DNA from 2 places in the Pectobacterium parmentieri genome. Region 2 is predicted to be linked to the other one. Evidence: predicted binding sites of a transcription regulator. Region 2 holds the regulator's gene; the other holds the start of a gene.

Region 1 (7,666 bases), 2.1 Mb from region 2:
TCCCGGCCGACCGGTGATGATTGAGCGTAATGATGCCGCGTTGGGTCTGTTTAATGGTGATATCGGTATTGCAATGATGGGAGAAAACAGGGAGCTGCGCGTATTTTTCCCCTTGCCGAATGGCGAAACCAAAGATGTTACGCCAAGCCGTCTGCCGCCGCATGAAACGGCTTATGCGATGACGGTGCATAAATCGCAGGGATCGGAGTTCGATCATACTGCGCTAGTACTGCCGAACCATTACTTACCCGTGCTGACCCGAGAGTTGGTGTATACCGCCATCACGCGTGCGCGCCAGCGTTTGTCGCTCTATACCGATGTTCGCATACTCTGTCGGGCGGTGAAAACGCCAACACAGCGCTATAGCGGCTTGGAAGAGAGGATTAGCGCACTAATGGGACATTGAATAGGGTTCTGCTTTTGAACGAGCGCTAAAGTCAGGCGGACTCGCGCTCAATCAGCGAAAAACCAATATCCATGACGGGGGATGGCACGTCTTTCCCCTCAATCTTTTCTGCCAGTATTGCTGCGGCATCGGTACCGATTCTCCAGCGATCGATTCTGACTGTGGTAATGGTTGGCGTGTTGTGTGCCGCGAAATCAAGATCGCCAAATCCCATGACTGCCAGTTGCTTCGGCACCGCTAATCCTCTGGCGGCGGCCTCGATAATCACACCTTGCGCTAGCGTATCGGAACTGCAAATGATGACATCAAAAGCCTCGCCATCGGCGAGAAGTTCGCTCAGCCCCTGCCGACCTAATGCCAGCGTTGCGGGCCACGGGGCGATGGCTTCATGCACATAGCTTCCCGGTTGTTTTTGTATGATGTCGTAAATGCCTTTCTTACGCAGTCCGGCGCGTGCATCTTCCGTCCAGACAAGGCCGAAGCGCAAATGTCCCTTACCGATCAAATACTGCCCGATGGTATTCCCGATACTTTCATGGGAAAAACCGACCAGCATATCGAGCGGTGTTGGAGTCAGATCCCAGATTTCGACGACGGGGATTGCGGCGTTGAGCAGAAGGCGTTTGAGTTCGGGCGTATGGTGAATACCGGTGAGAACAATACCATCAGGGCGGCGAGAAAGCAGAGTGGTGACAATCTCCGCCTCGGATTCATTGGTATAGCCAGAGACGCACAGCAGCATGTGGTAACCGCGCGCGGCCAGCTCATCGCTAATTGCCTGAACAGTATCAACAAACATGTTGTTGTTGATTTGCGGCACCACGACGGCAATGAGTTTGCTGCGCCGGGAAGCCAGCCCACCCGCTAACATATTGGGGATGTAGCCTGTGGCTTGGACAGCTTCCATCACCTTGTTCACGGTTTCCGCACGAACAATTTTCGGGTTGTTCAGTGCACGGCTGACGGTCATGGGCGAAATACCCGCGGCGCGTGCCACATCTTCAAGCGTGGGCGCGCGAGGCGGGGTGCTGCTGGCGTTCTTATCGTGTTTCAATCACCGGTTCTCTTTTGAGGTTGCGCGCACATTCACGTGTTGCGAGATTATCGTTGATGGTACATCGGTTTTCCAGTCACCTGTATTTTTAGCAACCAGCCTGAATTTTCTCGTTTTTTCGGGCTGACACCTAAATTTTCCGCTTCGTATTTTGGTTTTATCCTCTTATTTTTTGTGGTGATTGCGCAATCATTATTTGGTTGCTTAGGATGTGTTTTTGGTATTTTAATGATTATTTTGTGATCTAAGTTGCATGTTTTTTCTTCATTTGTCGCTATCTTCCTTTCTGTTTGTAAATGTTAGCGCAATCATTTTAAGGGGTGAGACATGACCATCAGTGCAAATTCAGCGGCGGTTAGTTATGCAAAAGCCACGAATGTCAGAACGGCTGCCGAATCGGGCGATCGGATCGAATGGGTAAAACTCTCTCTGGCGTTTTTGCCGTTGGCAACGCCAGTCAGCGATGCAAAAGTGCTGACCGGAAGGCAAAAACCGCTGACCGAAGTCGCTATTATTTTTGCGGAAATTCGCAGTCGTGATGGGTTTGAAGGAGTGGGGTTCAGCTACTCCAAGCGGGCGGGTGGGCAAGGTATCTATGCTCACGCGAAAGAAATTGCGGATAACCTGTTAGGCGAAGATCCGAATGATATCGATAAGATCTATACCAAATTGCTGTGGGCCGGCGCATCGGTTGGCCGCAGCGGAATGGCAGTGCAGGCCATTTCTCCGCTCGACATCGCACTGTGGGACATGAAAGCCAAGCGTGCAAGTTTGCCTCTGTCGAAGTTGTTGGGTTCACATCGTGATTCCGTTCAGTGCTACAACACCTCCGGTGGCTTCCTGCATACGCCGTTGGATCAGGTATTAAAAAATGTCGTGATTTCTCGCGAAAGCGGTATCGGCGGAATCAAACTAAAAGTGGGGCAGCCGAATACTGCGGAGGATATCCGTCGTCTCACGGCGGTGCGAGAAGCGTTGGGAGACGATTTCCCGCTGATGGTGGATGCCAATCAGCAGTGGGATCGCGAAACAGCGATTCGGATGGGCAGAAAGATGGAAGCCTTTAATCTGGTCTGGATTGAAGAGCCGCTGGATGCCTACGATGTGGAAGGTCATGCGGCGCTGACGGCTGCGCTGGATACGCCGATTGCCACGGGTGAGATGTTGACCAGTTTCCGCGAGCATGAACAGTTGATTCTCGGTAACGCCAGTGACTTCGTGCAGCCGGATGCACCGCGCGTAGGTGGGATTTCTCCTTTCCTGAGAATCATGGATTTGGCAGCGAAGCACGGTCGTAAGCTGGCACCGCATTTTGCGATGGAAGTGCATTTACATCTGGCCGCCGCTTATCCGATTGAGCCCTGGTTGGAGCACTTCGAGTGGCTGAATCCGCTCTTCAACGAACAACTCGAGTTACGCGATGGGCGCATGTGGGTATCCGATCGTCTGGGGCTTGGGTTTACGCTGAGTGAACAAGCAAGGAAGTGGACGACGCTGAGCTGTGAGTTTGGCAAGCAGCCATAAGCGGATTAACGCGCTGTGGCCGATGTTACGATCGGCCACGAGAAGCGTTATTGAATGAAATAATTCAGAGGTCTAGTACCAGAATCTTTGATCGCCGCTGGTAGTTGTACAACTCCTGTTTCTTCTTCGGCAGCATCTCCACCTCGGCGGGTAAAAAGCCACGTTCCTGGAACCAGTGGATGCTGTGCGTCGTCAGCACAAACAGCTTTTGCAGACCCTGCTGGCGTGCCTGAGCGGCAACGCGCTGTAATAGCATATCGCCACGCGATGAACTACGGTAATCCGGGTGAACCGCAACGCAGGCCATTTCACCGATGCTCTCTTCCGGGAACGGGTAAAGCGCGGCACAGGCGATGGTCAGGTTATCGCGTGCGACAACGGTGAATTTGTCGATCTCCATTTCCAACTGCTCACGTGAGCGCCTGACCAGAATGCCTTGTTCTTCCAGCGGGCGAATCAACTCCAGAATGCCGCCGATGTCATTAATGGTTGCACGGCGAACCTGCTCGGCGCTTTCCATCACAATCTGCGTGCCGATGCCGTCGCGTGAGAACAGTTCCTGCAACAAGGCACCGTCGTCCTGATAGCTGATCAAGTGGCTGCGACGCACACCGCTACGACAGGCTTTGACTGCGCCGCGCAGAAATCTGACCGTACCAGAGTGGTAATCGCCGGCCTGTTCCAGTACATCAATACGCTGCTGCGCATCGTCTGGGAACAACTCGGAAATGATGCGTCCTTCCTCATTGGTCACACCCTGTGAGGAGCAGAAGCCGATCATCTTCTCTGCTTTCAGCTTAATGGCGAGCTGGGTTGCGACCTCTTCCGAGGTTAAGTTGAAACTTTCACCCGTCACGGAAACCGCAACTGGGCCGAGCAGCACAATTGCGCCACTATTTAACTGGCGATGAACCGCTTCTTCATCAATGCGACGAATACGACCGCTGTGGCAGTAGTCCACGCCGTCATCAACGCCAAGCGGCTGGGCGATAATAAAATTACCGCTGACGACATTAATGTGGGCACCTTGCAGTGGTGTGTTGTTCAGGCTCATAGACAGCCGAGCGGTGATGTCCAGTTGCAGCATGCCCGCCGCCTGTTTGACCAGTTCCAGCGTGGCGCTGTCGGTGATACGGGTATTTTTATGGTAGTGGGGCTCGTAGTGGTGTGTTGTCAGGTTGGCATCGATCTGGGGGCGGGCACCATAAACCACCACCAACTTGATCCCCAAACTGTGTAACAACCCAATATCATTTACGATGCTAGAGAAGTTGGCATGTTCAATGGCCTCGCCACCTAACATGATGACAAACGTTTTGCCACGGTGGGCATTGATATAGGGAACTGAATGGCGGAAGCCCTGAACCAGCTCTGTACTACGTTCCTTCACTGTGAGCCCTCTTTGCATTTTTATTCGTAATTTCTGTATTTTTATTCTTTATGACATAAAACGCAAGAGGAAGTATTAACCAGAAAAGCACGGTTAATACTTCAAATTTATGATATCCGCCTGTTATAAGGCCTGCACATGATTTTTGCATGACAGAGCGAAGCTGATTCGTTAAAGTTTTTGACAATTTTTACCTTTATTCATTTTTTGATGGCATATCCAGCACTGTGGCACCACGACAATGCAGGGTAGCGCACAGCAATAAGATCGGAGTGGCATGTCTCATTCGAATCATCATCTGACTCGGCGGCGTCTATTACAAAGCGCAGCAGCAACCTGGCTATTAAGCGTAAGCGGTGTAGGAATGGCAGCGACCACACAGGTTATCGCCGTGCGCGTCTGGCCATCCTCCGCCTATACCCGCGTTGCGTTAGAATCTAACCACCCGCTGAAATATAAACAGTTTAGTTTGAGTAATCCTGAACGCATCGTGGTGGATATCGAAAATGTTCACCTGAACAGCGTACTGAAGGAGATTGCCAGCCAGTTTCAGCAGGATAACGATCCGCTGATTAAAGAGGCGCGCATCGGGCAGTTTGATAAAAGTACGGTACGTTTGGTACTAGAACTCAAGCAGCAGGCAACGACTAAAGTCTTTACGCTGGGACCGGTGGCCGAATTTAAGCACCGGCTGGTATTGGATTTGTATCCTGCAGCAGGGCGCTACGATAACGAAGAAGATCCACTGCTGGCGCTGTTGGAGGATTACAACAAAGGCGAACTGGAGCGCACGCTGCCGGCAGAAGCGCCGAAAGCCGGGAAAGCGGGTCGCGATCGTCCGCTGATTATTATGCTCGACCCCGGTCACGGCGGTGAAGATCCCGGCGCGATTGGCAAGAATAAAACGCGTGAGAAAGACATTGTGCTACAAATTGCCCGTCGCCTGCGCAAGTTGATCGATAATGAATCCAACATGAAAGCGTATATGACGCGTAATGAAGATGTGTTCATTCCGCTGCGTGTGCGGGTGGCAAAAGCGCGCAAGCAGCGGGCCGACCTGTTCATTTCGATCCATGCAGATGCCTTTACCAACCGCTCAGCCAGGGGATCGTCGGTTTTTGCACTCTCGAAAAAAGGGGCAACCAGCACCGCCGCTAAATTTTTAGCTGAGACCCAGAACGAATCAGATTTGATCGGTGGAGTGAGCATGAGTGGCGATCGCTATCTGGATCACACCATGTTCGATCTGGTGCAGACCGTGACGATTGGCGATAGTCTGAAGTTTGGTAACGAGATCCTGACTCGACTGGGCAAGGTGAATCGCCTGCATAAAAATAGCGTCGATCAGGCTGGATTTGCGGTACTGAAAGCCCCGGATATCCCTTCTGTTCTGGTCGAGACGGCATTTATCAGTAATCTGGAAGAAGAGCGTAAGCTGCGCACCAGCCAGTTTCAGCAGCAGATTGCCGAATCTATTTTTGCGGGTATTAAAGCCTACTTCGCCAGTCAGGCTGAGCGATAGTGGGGGATCGTTACTATTACGCAGTGACCGCGTCTTGTCGGCGCGGTTCAGAGATAATGTGTCGTAGACGAGCGTAGAAGTAGGGTATGCGTAGAAAACATGTAACGCCAAAAACAAAAAAGCACCCGTTAAGGTGCTTTGTCGCTTGGTTCTTAAGAAGACATAGTTTTAGTTGGTTGCGGGGGCCGGATTTGAACCGACGACCTTCGGGTTATGAGCCCGACGAGCTACCAGGCTGCTCCACCCCGCGTCCGTAATAACTAATCTTCACTGCTTTTGATGGACGACTCACATCAATTGGTTGCGGGGGCCGGATTTGAACCGACGACCTTCGGGTTATGAGCCCGACGAGCTACCAGGCTGCTCCACCCCGCGTCCGTAATAACTAATCTTTACTGCTTTTGATGGACGACTCACATCAATTGGTTGCGGGGGCCGGATTTGAACCGACGACCTTCGGGTTATGAGCCCGACGAGCTACCAGGCTGCTCCACCCCGCGTCCGTGGATGCGCACTATACTCTCCATGAACATTGATGCAACCTATTTCTGTAAAAAGCGCCGCATTTGGCTGTTAGGTGATTGATTTACCATCTGATGGGTTGTTTTGTGAACGTAATGGGGCGATTTACAGAAAATAGCTTCCTGCGATGCCGTGCGCCGAACCGTTTTTCCTTACCTCATTGATTTATGCGCTATCCCATTCCTTTCTGGATAGGCGTTTGTTATCGTTCGACGGTAAATTTTTGATGTAAAAAGCGAGCGCAAAAGATGAAGGGACGGTGGGGAAAATATGTGCTGACCGCAGTGGTCATCGCCATTCTGGCGGGGTGCCAATCCAGGCCAACCGATCGCGGGCAGCAATATAAGGATGGTCACCTCAACCAGCCTTTGGAATTGGTGAATGAACCCAATGCCAAAGGAAAACCCGTCAACGCGCGGGATTTCATCACCCAGGTTGCGGAAATTCGGTCGGCGTCACCGAACCTTTATATGCGCAATAACACAGTCTTTCAGGCGATCGAAAACTGGATGATGTCAGGAGCGGATACTCGCGAGCTGAGTAAATTTGGTCTGAACGCCTGGCAGATGGAAGGCGTTGATAACTTTGGTAACGTGCAGTTCACCGGCTATTACACGCCAGTATTGCAGGCGCGCCATACCCGTCAGGGAGAATTCCGCCATCCTTTATATGCTATGCCGTCAAAGGGTAAAAATAACCGTCGCCTGCCGGATCGTGCCGGAATTTATTCAGGCGCGCTGGATGAGCGATTGGTTCTCGCCTGGACCAATTCTCTGGTTGATAACTTCATGATGGAAGTGCAGGGCAGCGCCTATATTGATTTTGGCGATGGACGCCCGCTGACGTTCTTCGGCTACGCGGGCAAAAATGGCCATGCCTATCGCAGTATTGGTAAGGTGCTGATCGATCGTGGTGAAGTCCCGCGTGAAGAGATGTCTATGCAGGCCATCCGCAAATGGGCGGAGCAGCATTCCGAGTATGACGTGCGTGAACTGTTTGAACAGAACCCTTCTTTTGTCTTCTTTAAACCGATGATGTCTGCGCCTGTGAAAGGGGCGAGTGCTGTGCCGCTGGTGGCGAAGGCTTCCGTGGCTTCTGACCGTTCACTGATCCCGGCAGGCACGGCTCTGTTAATGGAAGTGCCATTGCTGGATAACGTCGGCAAATTTACCGGCAAGTATGAAATGCGTCTGATGATTGCGCTGGATGTTGGTGGCGCGATTAAAGGCCAGCACTTCGATATGTATC
Region 2 (7,666 bases):
GCGGTCGTGGAAGTCCCCAACGAGGCCACTGCATAATCAATACCAAACTGCGCCAGCGCCACCACATCCATGTAACCCTCAACAACCAAGAGTCGTTTGAGCTCAGTGTGGTTTTGCTGCGCTTCATACAGGCCGTACAGTTGGCGACCTTTATGAAAAATCTCTGTTTCCGGCGAGTTAAGATACTTTGGTGTACCATCGCCTAATACGCGTCCGCCAAAGGCAATCACCCGACCCCGTTTGTCGCGGATAGGAAACATCACACGCTCACGGAAGCGATCATACGTTCGGCCTTGATCGTTAGTCACCAGCATGCCGGCATCGTTCAATGTGCTGCGATCGTCATTATTGCGACCAAAGCGTTTTAAAACGTTATCCCAGCCGGGCGGGGCGAAGCCAATCGCAAAATGGCTGATGACGTCTGCGCTTAAACCGCGCTGTTGCAGATACTGTAACGCTGGCGTACCCACCGACTGAGTGAGCGCTTGCTGATAAAACCCGCTGAGCTGACCCATCAATTCGTACAGGCTTTGCCGCTGGTGGCGCTCTAACTGGGTTGGGCCTGTGCCAGTTTCATAAGGCACTTCGAGGCCATATTGCGTGGCAAGTTCTTCAATGGTTTCAACGAATTCGAGACGATCGTAATTCATCAAAAAGTCAATGGCATTGCCGTGTGCGCCACAGCCAAAACAGTGATAGAACTGTTTGTCACCGTTTACGGTGAATGAGGGGGTTTTTTCGTGATGGAACGGACAGCACGCATGGTAGTTTTTGCCCTGCTTTTTCAGTTTGACGCGCGCGTCAATGAGATCGACGATGTCGGTGCGAGCCAGCAGGTCATTAATAAATACGCGTGGGATTCGTCCAGCCATAAGCCCCTGGTGTATACCTTCTGCAACGTGGTTACATCGGATATAGCTTATAAACGACAACAAGCCGCGCTCCCTTTCGGAAAGCACGGCCTTCGTATGCAACTGCTAAGTCTGCGGATTAATCACGCGTAGGAGGGAGAACCCTCCTGAAAATTAATACAGACGAGTGCGGCGTGCGTTTTCTCGAGCCAATTTCTTCGCGTGACGTTTCACTGCAGAAGCTTTAGCGCGCTTGCGTTCGGTCGTTGGTTTTTCATAAAACTCACGACGACGAACTTCAGCCAGAACGCCTGCTTTTTCACAGGAACGTTTGAAGCGACGCAGAGCTACGTCGAACGGCTCGTTTTCACGTACTTTAATTACCGGCATGTGCCTCTCACCTCAATAAATTCGGTTTGCCGCTGGCCTTGTGCCAGCCTTTTCAAAATGGTGCGGAATTCTACTGCAAACGTGACGCCTTTGTAAAGCATTGCGGTGATCATAAAACGCGCAACCGAGGCCAGCACAGAAATCAGGCCGCTTATGGTAGACTATCTACAGTTTGAAGCAAGCGGCATTTACCGCGTGCTTGTATCGTCATCAAGGTAGGAACAGTAATGCGCGTATTGGGTATCGAAACATCCTGTGATGAAACTGGCGTGGCCATTTATGACACGGTAACCGGTTTGCTCGCTAATCAATTATACAGCCAGGTCAAATTGCATGCTGACTACGGTGGCGTAGTGCCTGAGCTTGCCTCACGTGACCACGTGCGTAAAACGGTTCCGTTGATTCAGGCAGCGCTGGGTGAAGCTGGATTACAGGCCGGTGACATTGATGGTGTGGCTTATACCGCGGGGCCAGGCTTAGTTGGCGCATTATTGGTTGGTGCGACGGTTGGTCGTGCTCTGGCGTTTGCCTGGGGTGTGCCAGCGATTCCTGTGCACCACATGGAAGGGCATTTGCTGGCACCCATGCTGGAAGATAACCCACCTGCGTTTCCCTTCGTTGCGCTGCTGGTTTCTGGTGGCCACACGCAGCTCATCAGCGTGACGGGCATTGGTGAATACCGTTTGCTGGGTGAGTCGGTTGACGATGCGGCGGGTGAAGCGTTTGATAAGACCGCCAAGTTACTGGGATTGGATTATCCAGGTGGCCCGATGCTGTCGAAAATGGCGCAGGCGGGCGATCCCCATCGCTTTACGTTTCCACGCCCAATGACCGATCGGCCGGGGTTAGATTTCAGCTTCTCTGGACTAAAAACGTTTGCTGCTAATACGATCCGTAGCAATGGTGATGACGAGCAAACGCGTGCCGATATTGCACGTGCATTTGAAGATGCTGTTGTGGATACGCTGGCTATCAAGTGTCGTCGTGCGCTGGATGAAACAGGTTTTAAACGACTGGTTATGGCTGGGGGCGTGAGCGCCAACCGGACGTTGCGCCAGCGTTTAGGTGAGGTGATGGCAAAACGCGGTGGTGAAGTATTTTATGCGCGCCCCGAATTCTGCACGGATAACGGCGCGATGATTGCCTACGCGGGCAGCGTTCGCCTGGTTCATGGTGCGAGCCAGACGCTTGGTGTATCTGTTCGACCACGCTGGCCATTGGCTGAATTGCCCGCAGTGTAAGCATTCGAGTGATAATCGCTACGTGTAGCAGATTCTACACGTAGCAAAAAGCGGCAGCGGACGAGCTAATTACAACTCTTGTTCGAATAACACCAAAATTGCTTCGTAAAGCTGTTTGACGCTGAAGCCTCTTGCTGGCGTGGTGAAGATGGTGTCATCACCCGCAATGGTGCCCAGAATGCCTTCAGATTTTCCTAGTGAGTCTAACAGGCGGGCTATGAGTTGCGCGGCACCTGGGCTTGTGTGGATCACGATGACCGCGTCATTGTAGTCTACGTCTAACACCAGATTCTTTAGCGGGCTGGATGTGGTAGGGACACCGAGTTCGGCAGGGAGACAATACACCATCTCCATTTTGGCATTGCGTGTGCGCACTGCACCAAATTTCGTTAGCATGCGTGACACTTTGGATTGGTTGATGTTTTCAAATCCTTCGTCTTGCAATGCTTGAACAATTTCACTTTGGGAACTGAACTTCTCTTCCTTTAATAGCGCCTTGAACGCTTTAACGAGGTCTTCTTGTTTTGTCGAATTTCGCATTCTGCACCGGATTAATTGTTAGGGTTAATCTTTCTATTATGCAGTTGTGTGAATTTTTATGCAATTAAATTGCGTATAATTCCAGTCTATTTCCCCATATATGCGCTAGTCGCTGTTTTCAAAAAAATTCAGTCTCTTGGGTAGTCCAAAAAATGCGTCCTGCGTCACATAAAAGTAAATCAAATGTTATCAGAATGATGTTGTTTGGACGTCATTGATCGGTGTAATGTAGCGCACTGGTTAAACACACGTGAATTAACACCACGTTATAGCTCAATAGCTTATTAACTTTACTTACCTTTCGAACGAATGGCTGTTTTTGATTTATTATTAGAGACATAGCGTATTTTTATCTCTCATGTTATTTGCAGAAAGATAAGTAAACTGATTTTACCTTTGTTTTTTATATTTTGTTTATAACCAAATGAATTCACGGCACTTTTTTATTTTACGATAATAAGGAGTTTAGGATGAAAGTTGCAGTTCTCGGAGCAGCAGGTGGTATCGGTCAGGCACTCGCACTCCTCCTCAAAACCCAGCTTCCTTCAGGTTCAGAACTATCCCTTTACGATATTGCTCCGGTAACACCGGGTGTTGCTGTCGATCTGAGCCATATTCCTACAGCAGTGAAGATCAAAGGCTATAGCGGTGAAGACGCTAAACCAGCGCTTGCTGGTGCGGATATTGTGCTGATTTCCGCTGGCGTGGCACGTAAACCTGGTATGGATCGTTCCGATCTGTTCAATGTCAACGCAGGTATTGTGCGCAACCTGGTTGAGCAAATTGCGGTTACCTGCCCGAAAGCCTGCATCGGGATCATTACTAACCCCGTGAACACGACCGTCGCTATTGCAGCCGAAGTGCTGAAAAAAGCCGGCGTGTATGACAAAAACAAACTGTTCGGCGTAACCACGCTGGATATCATCCGCTCCAACACGTTTGTTGCTGAGTTGAAAGGCAAACAGCCGCAGGATATTAACGTACCGGTTATCGGTGGGCACTCTGGTGTGACGATTCTGCCTCTGCTGTCTCAGGTTCCTGGTATCAGCTTCAGCGAACAGGAAGTGGCCGATCTGACCAAACGTATTCAGAATGCAGGCACCGAGGTTGTTGAAGCCAAAGCGGGTGGCGGATCGGCTACGCTGTCTATGGGGCAGGCTGCTGCGCGTTTTGGTTTGTCTCTGGTCCGCGCGCTGCAAGGCGAAAGTGGTGTGGTGGAATGTGCTTACGTTGAAAGCGATGGCAAACATGCACGCTTCTTCGCTCAGCCGATTCTGTTAGGTAAAGATGGCGTCGCTGAACGTAAAGACATTGGCGCATTAAGTGCGTTTGAGCAAAATGCACTAAACAGTATGTTGGACACGCTGAAGCAGGATATTGAGTTAGGCGAGACCTTCATCAAATAATTACGATTGTTAATAATACGCAGAATAAAAAGCCGGAGATGTCGATCTCCGGCTTTTCTTATTTTAATCGGGGCGGATGAGTTTTTTTCTGTCGATAAGCTCATTGGTTTCTGGATTGTAATATCGACTAGGCCAAATCTCTGATGGGTGAATACTCAGCGCATCGGCGATAAGCCATTCCCCTTTGGGCCAAGGGCGTGAGAGCGCGTTAGCTAACGTAGATGAGCTTAATCCGGCTGCTCGCGATACTGCCGCCAGCGTTGTATTTTTCTTGCGCAGTGCAGCAATGATATCAGCGGGATGCCAGTCTTGTTTCCTTAAAATCATAATCCTTCCCTTATTTGCTATAAGACGACTGTAGATTAGTGGTATAAATAACGGATGTTAGTTATATGCCGAGCTAACATGACATTATTATTTGGAAATAATATAGCATTAATTTTCCTTAAAATTCTCAATATATTTCCAAAATAAACGCGTTTTTGTTAGGGATGGCACTATCAGGATGAAAGGCAATGAAAAAAGAGTGGTTTGCTACCAGCGAATTGGTTGGAGTCGGCGGCCTTCCGAAATCAAGACAAGGATTGAATAAGCGCGCCCGTGAGGATGGATGGGAGAAACGCCGCCGCAAAGGCGTCCAGGGACGGGGGGTAGAGTATTCAATTCACAGCTTGCCGGAGACGGTAAGACAGTCCCTATTACTCGACATCGAGCCTTCCGCCTACTCGGCGAGACAGCCTGCGGCATTAGCCGTATGGATGCAGATCTATCAGCAACTATCTGAGAAAGAAAGAGATGAGCTAATTGCTTATATTCTGCGGGTCGGGGTGTCTACTACGCTGAGCCAGTTGGGTATTACCCCTTCGGATGGGGACGTTGCCTCATCAATGGAAATTGGTTGATTTGCCACTGATATGTGCTCTGTCGTTAATCTTAGCGATAGAGAGGAACCTGTATTTTTCTTTTGCTTTGTAGCTGTGTTCTGGCCGCGATGTTTGGGCATCGCGCAGGATTTAATCATTTCTTCTATTACTTAGGTGTGTCGGTAACGCGTAAAAGTTAGCGGTTTAGGTAATTATAGTCTACTATATGGAAACTTTTGGGCGAGTTGACGTAATGCCTGTTCAAAACAAACAAGGGAGTGACGAGTATGGACAAAGAATGGTTTGCAACAAGTGAGCTGGTTGGCGTAGGTGGGTTGCCTAAGTCACCGCAGGGACTGAACAAACGGGCGCGAGATGACGGTTGGGAAAAGCGCAGACGGAAAGGCGTTCAAGGGCGTGGCGTCGAATACTCTATTCGTAGTTTACCGAATGAAGTCAGGAATTCTTTGCTAGTGAAAGAGAATCCGCCAACAGAGTATTATCGCATCGATAACGAACCGACCCTGCTGTCATCATGGGTGCATATTTTCCATCAGCTATCTGTTGATGAGCGTGCCCAACTGATTAATTTCATCTTGCGTGAAGGAACAATAGCGATGTTGTCTCGGTTGGATGATGTCACCAGCGATCAGACGGCCTAGTCTGCCGAACGAGTAGCGCTGCAATGCAGCGCTACTTAGGTTGAATCTGCCAGATAAAATCGTACACCACGTTAGAAGTCGCGTTGTACGGCTAAGTGGGCTAGGCCTTCAAGTGCCACACGGTACGGCGTTTCCGGTAACCGTTGTAGTGCGCTGATCGCCTTATCCGCCTCTTCTTCGGCGCGTTGGCGCGTATAATCGAGCGAACCGCATTGCTGCATCGCGGCAAGAACCGGTTCTAGCAGGTGACGCCCATTTCCTTCTTCAATCGCATTGCGAATCAGCGAGCTCTGTTCCGCATTACCATGATGCATGGCGTGCAGCAATGGTAGCGTTGGCTTGCCTTCATTAAGGTCATCGCCCGTGTTTTTGCCCAGCGTTTTACCGTCTGCACTGTAGTCCAGCAGATCGTCAATTAACTGGAATGCGGTGCCTAGGTAGCGACCATAATCCTGAAGCGCTTTTTCTTGCCCTGGCGTTGCACCGGCAAGGATAGAAGATGATTGTGCTGCGGCTTCAAATAAACGTGCTGTTTTGCTGTAAATGACGCGCATATAACTTTCTTCCGTGATATCCGGGTCGTTGCAATTCATTAACTGCAAGACTTCACCTTCAGCAATCACGTTTACTGCTTCTGACATCAGAGCCAGCACGCGTAACGATTCAAGGCTGGTCATCATCTGGAAGGCGCGGGTATAGATGAAATCCCCAACTAACACGCTCGCCGCGTTGCCAAAGGCAGCATTCGCCGTCGCTTTACCTCGGCGCATGTCGGATTCGTCTACCACATCATCATGCAGCAGCGTTGCTGTATGGATAAATTCGATCAGGGCGGCGACAGTGACATGCTTATCCCCGTCATAGGCGAGGGCTCTGGCTGCAAGCACTGCAATCATCGGGCGTATCCGTTTTCCGCCACCACTGATGATGTAATGCCCAAGCTGGTTGATCAAAACGACATCGGAATTCAGTTGTTCAAGAATGACTTTGTTAACAGCAGCCATATCCTGTGTAGTTAGTTTTGTAATTTGTTCTAGATTCATGGTTTGTGCCAACGTATGTCTTCAACACTGCCGTAAGATTGCGGTTGCATATCGGCAAGATGGAACTCATTAGGCCGATTGTACTTGAAAAATGAGAGAGATAAACGGCAGTTCATACGTTGTATTCTTTTTCTTCACATCCGTTGATTATGCACTTGTCATCCTCAGTATTTTTGCGTAGAATTCGCGCCCTATTATGAATATTTATAGCGCGCTCTGAAAACCTATTAATGAGTGCGCGGAAAGCGGAGTTTTATATGTACGCAGTTTTCCAAAGTGGTGGTAAACAACACCGAGTAAGCGAAGGGCAAACCGTTCGCTTGGAAAAGCTGGACATCGCAACTGGTGAAGCCGTTGAGTTTGACCAAGTTCTGATGGTTGCTAATGGTGAAGAGATCAAAATCGGCGTTCCTTACGTTGATGGCGGTAAAATCAAAGCTGAAGTTGTTGCTCATGGTCGTGGCGAAAAAGTGAAGATCGTTAAGTTCCGTCGCCGTAAACACTACCGTAAGCAAGCAGGCCACCGTCAGTGGTTCACTGACGTGAAAATTACCGGCATCAGCGCTTAAGATTAGGAGAGCGGACAAATGGCACACAAGAAAGCTGGCGGTTCAACCCGTAACGGTCGTGACTCTAACGCACAACGTCTGGGCGTAAAACGTTTTGGCGG

Evidence for each region. The regulator ArgR, encoded in region 2, controls arginine synthesis, uptake and breakdown. The targets are predictions, from matches to a motif close to ANTGAATAAAAATACANT.
Region 1: the regulator ArgR is predicted to act here: its motif matches at 4,407-4,424, upstream of argA (amino-acid N-acetyltransferase).

Annotation. Positions count from the first base shown of each region.
Region 1 covers NZ_CP015749.1:396,563-404,228, forward strand. Annotated here, with positions in the region: gene recD (exodeoxyribonuclease V subunit alpha) at 1-406, shown strand, start outside; gene A8F97_RS01715 (LacI family DNA-binding transcriptional regulator) at 438-1,460, opposite strand; gene A8F97_RS01720 (L-talarate/galactarate dehydratase) at 1,788-2,984, shown strand; gene argA (amino-acid N-acetyltransferase) at 3,049-4,392, opposite strand; gene amiC (N-acetylmuramoyl-L-alanine amidase AmiC) at 4,652-5,896, shown strand; tRNA gene A8F97_RS01735 (tRNA-Met) at 6,070-6,146, opposite strand; tRNA gene A8F97_RS01740 (tRNA-Met) at 6,195-6,271, opposite strand; tRNA gene A8F97_RS01745 (tRNA-Met) at 6,320-6,396, opposite strand; gene mltA (murein transglycosylase A) at 6,667-7,666, shown strand, end outside.
Region 2 covers NZ_CP015749.1:3,307,099-3,314,764, reverse strand. Annotated here, with positions in the region: gene dnaG (DNA primase) at 1-872, opposite strand, end outside; gene rpsU (30S ribosomal protein S21) at 1,026-1,241, opposite strand; gene tsaD (tRNA (adenosine(37)-N6)-threonylcarbamoyltransferase complex transferase subunit TsaD) at 1,469-2,482, shown strand; gene argR (transcriptional regulator ArgR) at 2,552-3,022, opposite strand; gene mdh (malate dehydrogenase) at 3,493-4,428, shown strand; gene A8F97_RS15025 (helix-turn-helix domain-containing protein) at 4,492-4,755, opposite strand; gene A8F97_RS15020 (DNA-binding protein) at 4,944-5,330, shown strand; gene A8F97_RS15015 (DNA-binding protein) at 5,579-5,953, shown strand; gene ispB (octaprenyl diphosphate synthase) at 6,025-6,996, opposite strand; gene rplU (50S ribosomal protein L21) at 7,254-7,565, shown strand; gene rpmA (50S ribosomal protein L27) at 7,584-7,666, shown strand, end outside.